Linked DNA regions of Methylicorpusculum oleiharenae. The protein of the gene in region 2 interacts with the protein of the main gene of each other region in a pairwise test. Links are inferred from orthologs where the notes say so. Each region holds a gene or a part of one and is shown on either strand. Other genes may lie near its edges.

What was found.
Region 1: the proteins of rho (region 2) and yhbY interact in binary tests that used the Escherichia coli proteins (3 or more experiments, as listed by UniProt). The link is inferred for Methylicorpusculum oleiharenae from one-to-one orthologs.
Region 3: the proteins of rho (region 2) and hfq interact in binary tests that used the Escherichia coli proteins (3 or more experiments, as listed by UniProt). The link is inferred for Methylicorpusculum oleiharenae from one-to-one orthologs.

What each region holds. Positions count from the first base shown.
Region 1 is NZ_WUTY02000001.1:5,153,468-5,156,595, forward strand. Bases 1-2,665 are described here. They hold yhbY (ribosome assembly RNA-binding protein YhbY), read left to right. Parts: upstream 1-1,032; coding sequence 1,033-1,299; downstream 1,300-2,665. Other genes in these bases: ftsH (ATP-dependent zinc metalloprotease FtsH), read right to left, coding at 1-221; rlmE (23S rRNA (uridine(2552)-2'-O)-methyltransferase RlmE), read right to left, coding at 366-986; greA (transcription elongation factor GreA), read right to left, coding at 1,342-1,818; carB (carbamoyl-phosphate synthase large subunit), read right to left, coding at 2,009-2,665. Outside these bases: more of carB, read right to left, coding at 2,666-3,128.
Region 2 is NZ_WUTY02000001.1:1,019,585-1,023,341, forward strand. The notes cover bases 927-3,757. They hold rho (transcription termination factor Rho), read right to left. Parts: upstream 3,055-3,757; coding sequence 1,798-3,054; downstream 927-1,797. Other genes in these bases: mutY (A/G-specific adenine glycosylase), read left to right, coding at 927-1,426; GO003_RS04780 (oxidative damage protection protein), read left to right, coding at 1,423-1,695; trxA (thioredoxin TrxA), read right to left, coding at 3,245-3,571; GO003_RS04795 (DEAD/DEAH box helicase), read left to right, coding at 3,672-3,757. In the rest of the region: GO003_RS04770 (AsmA family protein), read left to right, coding at 1-352; more of mutY, read left to right, coding at 368-926. UniProt on the Escherichia coli protein: Facilitates transcription termination by a mechanism that involves Rho binding to the nascent RNA, activation of Rho's RNA-dependent ATPase activity, and release of the mRNA from the DNA template.
Region 3 is NZ_WUTY02000001.1:3,324,856-3,328,116, forward strand. Bases 1-2,798 are described here. They hold hfq (RNA chaperone Hfq), read left to right. Parts: upstream 1-1,178; coding sequence 1,179-1,418; downstream 1,419-2,798. Other genes in these bases: hypD (hydrogenase formation protein HypD), read left to right, coding at 1-941; hflX (ribosome rescue GTPase HflX), read left to right, coding at 1,448-2,710. Outside these bases: FtsH protease activity modulator HflK, read left to right, coding at 3,229-3,261. UniProt on the Escherichia coli protein: RNA chaperone that binds small regulatory RNA (sRNAs) and mRNAs to facilitate mRNA translational regulation in response to envelope stress, environmental stress and changes in metabolite concentrations.

The sequences.
Region 1 (3,128 bases), 4.1 Mb from region 2 along the record:
TCGTTAGGGGCGTAAGATCTAAATTGTTCACCGCTTTGCATTTTGCCTTTGATGACACGGTCATCAATGATAACGTGCTGGACCTGCCCTGATTTTACAGCTTGTATAAACTGTGTATAAGATAGCGAGGCGTCGCCTTTGGCTCCTTGTGGCGCGAAGTTATTGAAAACTGACATCAGCACAACAGCGATGACAACCCACAAAATTACATTTTTAAGCATATCGTTCAAACTTTTCGCCCCTGACCGGAACGGTCCTCTTTTGTATAAATCGTTGGCATTATAACAGGAATAGTCATTCCCGGCCCTCGTAATTGGTTGACAATATTATTTTTTGACACTAGGGAAGTGATATGGTTCTATATTTCATTTTTTAAACCCTTTGGCCAAAATATAAACTTCATTACTGCGAGGCCGCGAGGCTTTTGGCTTTCTGACCACTACCTTTGAGAAAGAACTGTTCACATCACGAAAGAATTCATCAAAGCCTTCGCCCTGAAAAACTTTGACTAAAAAACCGCCTCCGGGCATTAACACAGAACGAGCGGTATCTAATGCCAATTCGCACAAATAAATGGCGCGAGGTAAATCAACGCCTTTATTACCGCTCATATTCGGCGCCATATCGGAAAGAACCACGCTAACAGGAGCACCTTCCAGCACTTCAAATAGCTGGTCAAGTACAGCCTCTTCACGAAAATCACCCTGAATAAACGAAACACCCTCCAGCGGTGTCATCGGCAGAATATCCAAAGCCACGATTTTATTTTTCTTGCCAAGAATCTGCCTGGCATATTGAGACCATCCGCCCGGGGCTGCGCCCAAGTCAATGACATTCATTCCAGGCTTGATCAGTTGATCCTTTTCCTGAATTTCAATAAGCTTGAACACCGCTCGGGAGCGCCATCCTTGCTGCTGAGCCATTTTGACATATTCATCATGAAAATGTTCCTGTAACCACTGATTGCTGCTTTTGCTTCGTGCCATTGTTGAATTCGTGTATTATTTCGCCTTTTTTACGAAGGAATTAAGAGTGATCGCAGCCGACAAAAAGAAGCTTAAGGCTCAAGCCCACAGCTTGAAACCTGTCATTATGATAGGTCAATCCGGATTAACAGAAGCTGTCTTGGCTGAAATTGAACTCGCCTTAGACAGTCATGAACTCATTAAAGTCAAGATTCGCGCTGAACGTGAAGAGCGCGTTCGTATTCAAGAATCTATCTGCAATAGAACCGGCGCGAACTTTATTCAAAGTATCGGACAGATTCTGGTCATTTATCGTTTAAATCCAAAAAAATAAGCCTTTGCGAGGGAATCACATTCCCTCGCCTGTCACTTCTGACTAGATATACTGAATGGAGATGACTTCGTACTCAACATCCCCGCCTGGCGCTTTGACTATGACGGTATCACCGGCTTCTTTGCCTATCATGGCTCTCGCAATGGGTGAGCCGATTGAAATCCGCCCTGCTTTGATATCAGCCTCATCTTCACCGACAATCTGATACACGACGGATTTACCGGTATCGGCATCTTCGATCTCAACAGTTGCACCAAAAACGACTTTGCCATTCGCATCCAGCTTGGTCACATCAATGATTTGCGCATTTGAAAGCTTGGATTCAATTTCTGCAATCCGGCCTTCAGCAAAACTTTGCTGTTCTCTGGCCGCATGGTATTCGGCATTTTCTTTTAAGTCACCATGAGCCCTGGCATCCGAAATTGCAGCAATGATTCTGGGTCTTACAACCGACTTCAATTCCTCTAATTCAGCACGCAGTTTTTCTGCTCCGACAATAGTCAGCGGTACTTTATTCATTTATAAACAACTCCAGTCAATTTCGTTCCGGCTATATGTTTTGCTTTAAACCGGAATTATCATTTTAGTAACAGGCAACATAACCTGATAATCAAAACGCCTTTCCCAAACTCATGCAGTAAAAGGCGAGGTTATCAGATGCCTGATCCTAACTTATCGATCATCTTCAGAAAAAACGAGAAGACGCACTTTATTCAAATGTCTTATGTAAATCCTTAAGGCAGGAAACACTCCCGGCACTCAATTCACCCAAGGCATAACACGCTGCTTTAGCACCGGCCATTGTCGTGTAATAAGCAACACGGTGCTGCAAGGCTTCACGCCGCATGGTAAACGAATCATTAATGGCTTTTTTGCCTTCGGTGGTGTTAACAATCAATTGAATCTGATCATTTTTTATCATATCAACCGTATTAGGCCGCCCCTCGTTGACTTTAAAAACCTCTTCGCAAGGAATTCCCGCCTGCTTGATGACTCTGGCCGTTCCCCGGGTCGCAACAATCTGATAATTTTTTGCCACTAACAACCGGGCTATTTCAGGTAGTTTGGGCTTGTCTGCATCGCGAATACTGATTAACACCTTGCCGCTAAGATTCAGATCCACGCCCGCCGCTCTTTGCGATTTGGCAAAGGCTTCACCAAAGGTTTTTCCGACGCCCATGACTTCGCCGGTGGATTTCATTTCAGGCCCCAGCAAGGGGTCAACACCGGGAAATTTAACGAAGGGGAAGACGGCTTCTTTGACAGAAAAATAACTGGGAATACGCTCTTCAGTGACACCCTGCTCTGTCAGACTCTTGCCGGCCATGCAACGCGCTGCAATTTTTGCCAGCGGATAACCCGTCGCCTTGGATACGAAAGGCGCGGTTCTGGAGGCTCTAGGGTTAACCTCCAGCACGTAAACATCGGTGCCCTGAATAGCAAACTGAGTATTCATCAGACCAATAACACCCAGGGCTTCCGCCATTTTCTCAACCTGCTCGCGCAACTGATCCTGCAACTCCGGGGCCAAATCGTAAGGTGGTAGTGAACACGCCGAATCACCGGAATGAACACCGGCTTGCTCGATATGCTCCATCAAACCGCCGATCAAAATACGCTCCCCGTCATAAATCGCATCGACATCCATTTCCACCGCATCATCAAGAAAGCGGTCCAGCAAAACAGGCGAATCATTGGACACACTGACGGCCTCTTTCATGTAACGCTGCAAACCTTCTTCGTTAAATACGATTTCCATGGCTCGCCCGCCCAAGACATAAGAAGGCCGGACCACCAATGGGTAGCCCAATTCACGGGCTGAATTAATG
Region 2 (3,757 bases):
ACAGATTGCAAAAGGTGTGATTACCAATAAGGATCTGAGCGCCAAATCATCAAAACTCAATGCGCAAGGCTCAGGCACTATCGATTTAAACTCTGAACAAGTGAATTATAAAATCAATGCCAAGCTGCTAAAGAGTAAGTCTCAGGATAAAACCTCTGAATCGGGCGAAAATCCACCCATTACTGTTTTCATTACCGGGACAGTGGATCAGCCTGTCATGACTTTTGATGTTGCTCAATTTCTCATTGAGCAAAATAAAGACAAAATTGAAAAGAAAAAAGATAAGTTACTAAAAAAACTGGATAAAAAATTCGGCCCTGGTGCCAGCGATTTGCTCAAACGGTTTTTCTGATTCCATTTAAAAGTAATGATGCGTGTAGAAGCGAGTGTTTTTCAAAGAAAACTATTGGACTGGTTTGATCTAAACGGCCGCAAAGATCTCCCCTGGCAACAGCCTGTCACAGCGTATCGGGTCTGGCTCTCGGAAACCATGCTGCAACAAACGCAAGTCAGCACAGTTATTCCCTACTTTTTAAAGTTTGTTGATCGTTTCCCTGAAGTAGATGATCTCGCTTCCGCTTCACTCGATAGTGTCTTGCAAATGTGGTCCGGATTGGGGTATTACGCCAGAGCCAGAAACCTCCATCAAAGTGCCCGGATCATTCAGGCTTCCGGTCGTTTCCCGGATAATTTTGATTCGCTCATTCAACTTCCAGGGATAGGGCAATCCACAGCAGGAGCGATCTTAAGTATTGCATTTCAAAACAGTCATCCCATTCTGGATGGCAATGTCAAGCGTGTTCTGGCCCGGTTTGAAGGTGTTTCAGGATGGCCGGGGACGTCAGTTACCGCCAAACAATTATGGACGGTGAGCGCTTACTATACGCCTAAGGAACGGGTTGCCGATTACACGCAAGCCATTATGGATTTGGGGGCAACCGTTTGTACCCGCAGTAAACCTGACTGTGTTCGATGCCCCTTGCATACCGATTGTTATGCCCGGCTTAATGGAACCGTTGCCTTGCTTCCTGCTCCGAAACCTGCAAAAAAACTGCCGGTTAAACACCTCTATTTTCTGTATTTGACGGATGGCTCTGGACACACATTGCTGGAGCAACGCCCTTTATCCGGAATTTGGGGGGGATTATGGAGTTTTCCGGAATTTGAGTCTGTAACTGCAGCGCATAAGTGGTGCTTGTGCCAACAAATTTCGATAATAAAAAGCGAGTGCCTGCCCGAACAAAGGCATACTTTTTCCCACTTCCATTTGAATTATATTCCACTGAGAATTACCACCGATAACCACAAACATTTTGTGATGGAAGCTAATCGGTTAGTCTGGTATAAAAACCCGCAAATCAAATTACTTGGACTAGCCGCACCGATACAGCGGCTATTGGAATCAACTCACGAGGATACAGCATGACCCGAATGGTTAAATGTGCAAAATTGGGTATAGAAGCGGAAGGTCTTGATACGCCGCCATTCCCTGGACCTAAAGGCCAATATATTTATGAGAATATTTCCAAACAGGTGTGGCAGGAATGGCTCAGCGTGCAGACCATGTTGCTTAATGAACACCGCTTGACCAGTTTCGACCCCAAAGCCAAGAAGTTTTTGGAAGAAGAACGAGCAAAGTTTCTATCCAGCAGCGAAACGGTAATGCCGGAAGGTTACGTTCCACCGCCGCAATAAATTTCACACAGATTTGCCCGGATGAAGCTTAGCGAAATCCGGGAAGAGGATAAAGGATTTTTTATTCAGCCTATTTGACCGGATAACTCAAGATCCTCATTTTTACCGTTTCATCGATTCAAAAAACTCAGCGTTGGTCTTAAAGTCTTTTAGCTTACCCAACAAAAACTCAGACGCGGCCATTTCATCCATAGGCTGGAGAATCTTTCGTAAAATCCAGGTTTTTTGTAATTCTTCCGGATCAACCAGATATTCCTCGCGACGGGTACCGGAACGATTGATATTGATTGCGGGGTAACTGCGCTTTTCGGCTAATTTCCTATCCAGATGTAATTCCATATTACCGGTTCCCTTGAATTCTTCGTAAATGACATCATCCATTCTTGAACCGGTTTCAACCAATGCGGTAGCAATAATGGTCAAACTGCCGCCTTCTTCAATGTTTCGGGCCGCACCAAAGAAGCGTTTTGGCTTCTCCAGAGCATTGGCATCAACACCACCGGTCAATACTTTGCCGGAAGAGGGTGCCACGGTGTTAAACGCTCTGGCCAGACGAGTGATCGAGTCTAACAATATAACTACATCGTGTTTGTGCTCTACCAACCGACGTGCTTTTTCGATGACCATATCAGCCACTTGAACATGGCGTGTTGCCGGCTCATCGAAAGTACTGGAAATAACTTCTCCACGTACGCAACGCTCCATTTCCGTGACTTCTTCAGGACGCTCGTCGATCAGCAGGACAATCAGATAACATTCAGGATTTTGCTCAACAATAGAATGGGCAAGATTTTGCATGATCATGGTTTTACCGGCTTTTGGCGGTGATACGATCAAGCCGCGCTGACCTTTTCCGATGGGGGCAATCAGATCGATAATCCGTCCAGTGAGATCCTCGCTGGTTCCATTGCCTCGCTCAAGTCTGAATCTTTTATTGGGAAATAACGGTGTCAGGTTGGTAAATAGAATTTTGTTTTTTGTATTTTCCGGCGCTTCAAAGTTAATTTGTTGAACTTTGAGCATCGCAAAATAACGCTCTGTATCTTTAGGCGGTCTTATTTTTCCGCTGACGGTATCGCCTGTTCTAAGGCCAAATCGCTTAATCTGACTGGGTGAAACATAAATGTCATCGGGTCCTGCCAAATACGAACATCCGGGTGTTCTAAGAAAACCAAAGCCGTCCTGAAGAATTTCCAATACACCGTCGCCATAGATATCCTCGCCGCTTTTCGCCTGTTTTTTCAGGATAGCAAAAATCAGATCTTGTTTGCGGGTTCTTGCGACGTTTTCAAGTCCCAGGGACTCAGCGATATTGATAAGTTCAGCAACTTGTTTAAGTTTTAACTCGGTTAGATTCATATTAAAGGGGACTCGAAAGAAAGTAAATTACAGCAGAAAGCCGCAAGATCAAGAGAAAGGTGTTCAATTTTTGGAAAAAAATAATTCTTGAGGAACTGTTGGGATATGCTTGGAATGCACGCCGAGATTATACACTCCAGATAACCGGCCCGTCCAAATAAATTATGACGGGCCAGCAAGTATTTGGCGATTATATGTTTTTGTCGATGAAATCAGCGAGCTGAGATTTACTAAGTGCCCCAACTTTAGTGGCTTCCACTTCGCCGCCCTTAAATAACATTAAAGTTGGAATACCACGCACGCCATACCGTTGTGGTGTTTCAGGATTTTCATCAATGTTAATTTTGGCCACTGTCAATTTTCCGGCATATTCTTTGGAGATTTCATCCAGTACCGGAGCAATCATTCTGCAAGGTCCACACCATTCTGCCCAATAATCAACCAGTACCGGGCCGTCGGCTTTAATAACAGTTTCATCAAATTCAGCATCGGTTACATGCAGGACTGACTCACTCACACTCATCTCCAAAATTTGTAAAGACTAAACTATAGGAGGGAGTCAATCACTTTGTCAATGAATTTTAGCCACAGCCAATTTTAGGTTATGCTATGCGCCTATGAAAAAGACGCATCTAACCCAAACTCGATTCAGTAATCTTGAATTATCCGACTCTATCCTTAAAGGATTAAATGAAGCCGGTTT
Region 3 (3,261 bases), 2.3 Mb from region 2 along the record:
GTCCCGAGGAAGATATTTATCAAGCTATACAGCTTTCGCTAGAGAAAAATATCATCCTGGCCGCCTTCGGCGACATGCTCAGGGTGCCTGTCAATGCGGGTAAACAGGCTATTCGTACCTTATCGCAGGCTAAAGCTACCGGTGCGGATATTCGAGCGATTGCCAGTCCTATCGAGACGTTGATGATTGCAAAAGAGAATCCCGGGCAAACCGTCGTATTTTTTGCGGCGGGGTTTGAAACTACATTCGCGCCTGTGGCCGCAATGCTGGCAGAAGGCGCGCCTGGAAATCTGCTGATTTTGAGCAGCGGTCGTCTGACATGGCCGGCAGTGGCTTTGTTGCTGGATTCAGAGCAGCCGAATTTCGATGCGCTGATCGCGCCAGGGCATGTGGCGACGGTGATGGGTCCCGAACAATGGCAGTTTGTCGTTTCGCGCCATCAGCTTCCTGTTGCGATTGCCGGTTTTACTCCGGACAGTTTACTGGCAGCCATTTACTCGGTGCTGCGGCAGCGCATGGATAACCATTTGTTCGTCGATAATTGTTATGAACAAGTGGTCAAACCCGGAGGTAATCGCCGTGCTCAACAGTTTCTGTCTCAAGTTTTTGAGGTGTCCGATGCACCGTGGCGGGGTATCGGTACGATTCCTCATTCTGGATATACCTTACAAGCGCATTTTGCCCACCATGATGTTCAGCTGCATTTTGGGTCTTTCCGGGAAGACGCGCGCCGTCATGTCGGCGAAATGCCGCCCGGTTGCGATTGCGCGCGCGTCGTTATGGGAAAGATCAAGCCGGTTGACTGTAAATTGTATGGCCGTTTGTGTGTGCCGAGTCAACCGGTAGGGCCTTGTATGGTTTCTGATGAAGGTGCCTGCCGGATTTGGTGGAGTGCCGGTATAAAACCTGATGTTGGTCTAAAAAGCGCTGAACTGACTTAAAAGTTGTGCAAGTTGCGTCTGGATTCAACCGGAATACGCTTGGGATTTTAGATGTAATTGATAGAAATGAAACGTCATAACTCAAGATGGGTTTTCATTTGCATGCCTTGGTAATTTGAAATAAGGAAAATTCAAGTTAAAAAACCTGTTAAATTAGGTTAGACTTAATGCCAAGTGTTGGTACAGTGCATAATTGATCCTATACTGAACTCAATAGTAATAATAAGGAGAAATTGGATGTCGAAAGGGCAAAATTTACAGGATAATTTTTTAAATACTCTCAGAAAAGAACACACCCCCGTTTCCATTTTTTTAGTTAATGGTATTAAACTGCAAGGGCGTGTTGATTCATTTGATCAGTATGTGATTATGCTTAAGAATACTGTCAGTCAGATGGTCTATAAGCATGCGATATCAACGATTGTACCGGGCAAACCTGTCAAACTTAGCCGCGAAAACGAAATCATTGAAGATTAAACTATTATCAAACTTCTCGGAGCGCTTAATTGTTTGAGCGTCCTCAATCGGGTGAGCGGGCCGTGCTCGTTCACCTAACACTACAAGCCAATCAAGAAGACTTATCGGAACTGCGGGAACTGGCCAAATCAGCGGGTGCTGAGCCTGTTTGCGTAGTGGTAGGCAACCGGCGAAGCCCCGATTCGAAATATTTTGTTGGAACCGGCAAACTGGAAGAAATCAGACAGGCTGTAGAAGAGCATTCTGCCGACTTGGTGTTGTTCAATCACTCGCTTTCTCCCAGCCAGGAGCGCAATGTTGAAAAAGCGCTCAATGTCAGGGTGGTGGACAGAAATGGGCTTATCCTGGATATTTTTGCGCAGCGCGCGCAGACTTTCGAGGGTAAATTGCAAGTTGAGCTGGCGCAATTGCGGCATTTGTCGACGCGATTGGTTCGCGGTTGGACCCATCTTGAAAGGCAGAAAGGCGGCATTGGTCTGAGAGGGCCGGGTGAAACTCAGTTGGAAACCGATAGAAGGCTTTTGGGTGTAAGGATAAAACAAATCCAGGCCCGCCTTGAGAAAGTTAAAAAGCAGCGTCATCAAGGACGCCTGAAACGAAAAAAAGCCGAGATTTCTTCAGTTTCGCTAGTCGGTTATACCAATGCCGGTAAATCTACCCTATTCAATGCCCTAACGGGCGCTAATGCCTATGCGGCCGATCAGTTATTTGCGACGCTGGATCCTACTTTACGCAATTGTTTGCTCCCGAATAATACTGAAATCGTTTTGGCCGACACGGTAGGGTTTATCCGTCATTTGCCGCATGAACTGGTTGCAGCCTTCCGATCTACGCTGCAGGAAGCCAGTGAGGCGGATTTATTGTTACATGTCATTGATGCCAACGCAGAAGACAGGGATGACACAATTTTTCAAGTCAATCAGGTGTTAACCGATATTGATGCTTACCAGATAAGACAGTTGCAGATATTTAACAAAATAGATCTACTTCCTGATGTAAAGCCCCATGTCGATAGGGACGATACGGGCAACGCGGTCAGAATCTGGCTGTCTGCTCAGACGGGCGAAGGCTTGGATTTATTGCAAGAGGTTTTGGCCGAATCATTTACACCTTCTAAAATCAGAAGGCATTGCCGGTTAAGGCCTGATCAGGCCGGCATTCGTGCCAAGTTGTTTGATTTTGCAAAAATCATCAATGAGCAATGCCAGGACGATGGCGGCTGGGATATTTGGATGGAAATCGATCAAAAAAAACTGGGCTTATTGAAAGATGTTGTTATGGAAGAATTTTAGTACCTTTTTTAAGGAGCCAGAGTAGTAATAATTTTTCTAAATACTCTGAAACCAGCCAATTAACTAATAACACAACCACTTGCCTGCTTGGAGTTGAGGGTGTAGGTGATTGATTGAAAAAGCTTCTTCAACAGGGACGTATTCATGCGTCCGTTGAAATCAAGGCTCTACACCCAATAAAATGGGAGGGAGTGCGCAGATACCTAATAACCTAGTTTGAATGTAAGTTTTTTATCCGAGATAATTGGCAATGACTTTTAATGCTGAACTATCGTGATAAGATAAGAAAGTTATTTAGAGTTTCATATTGTTGTTCTAGTCAGTAATATGAAACCACTGATAGGGATAATCTTAATTTAAGAAAATATGACGAGTTGAAAAATTCTTTAACTTTCAAAAATTTTAGCTTGTTTCTATTAAGCATTAATTTTTGTAAGTTATACGGATTGGTCTATCAAACCCCTCGCGTTAATGAGTCAAAATCATTTTAATTACTAAAATCCCAATGGAGCATATGTATGTCCTGGAATGAACCTGGCGGCGGCGATAAA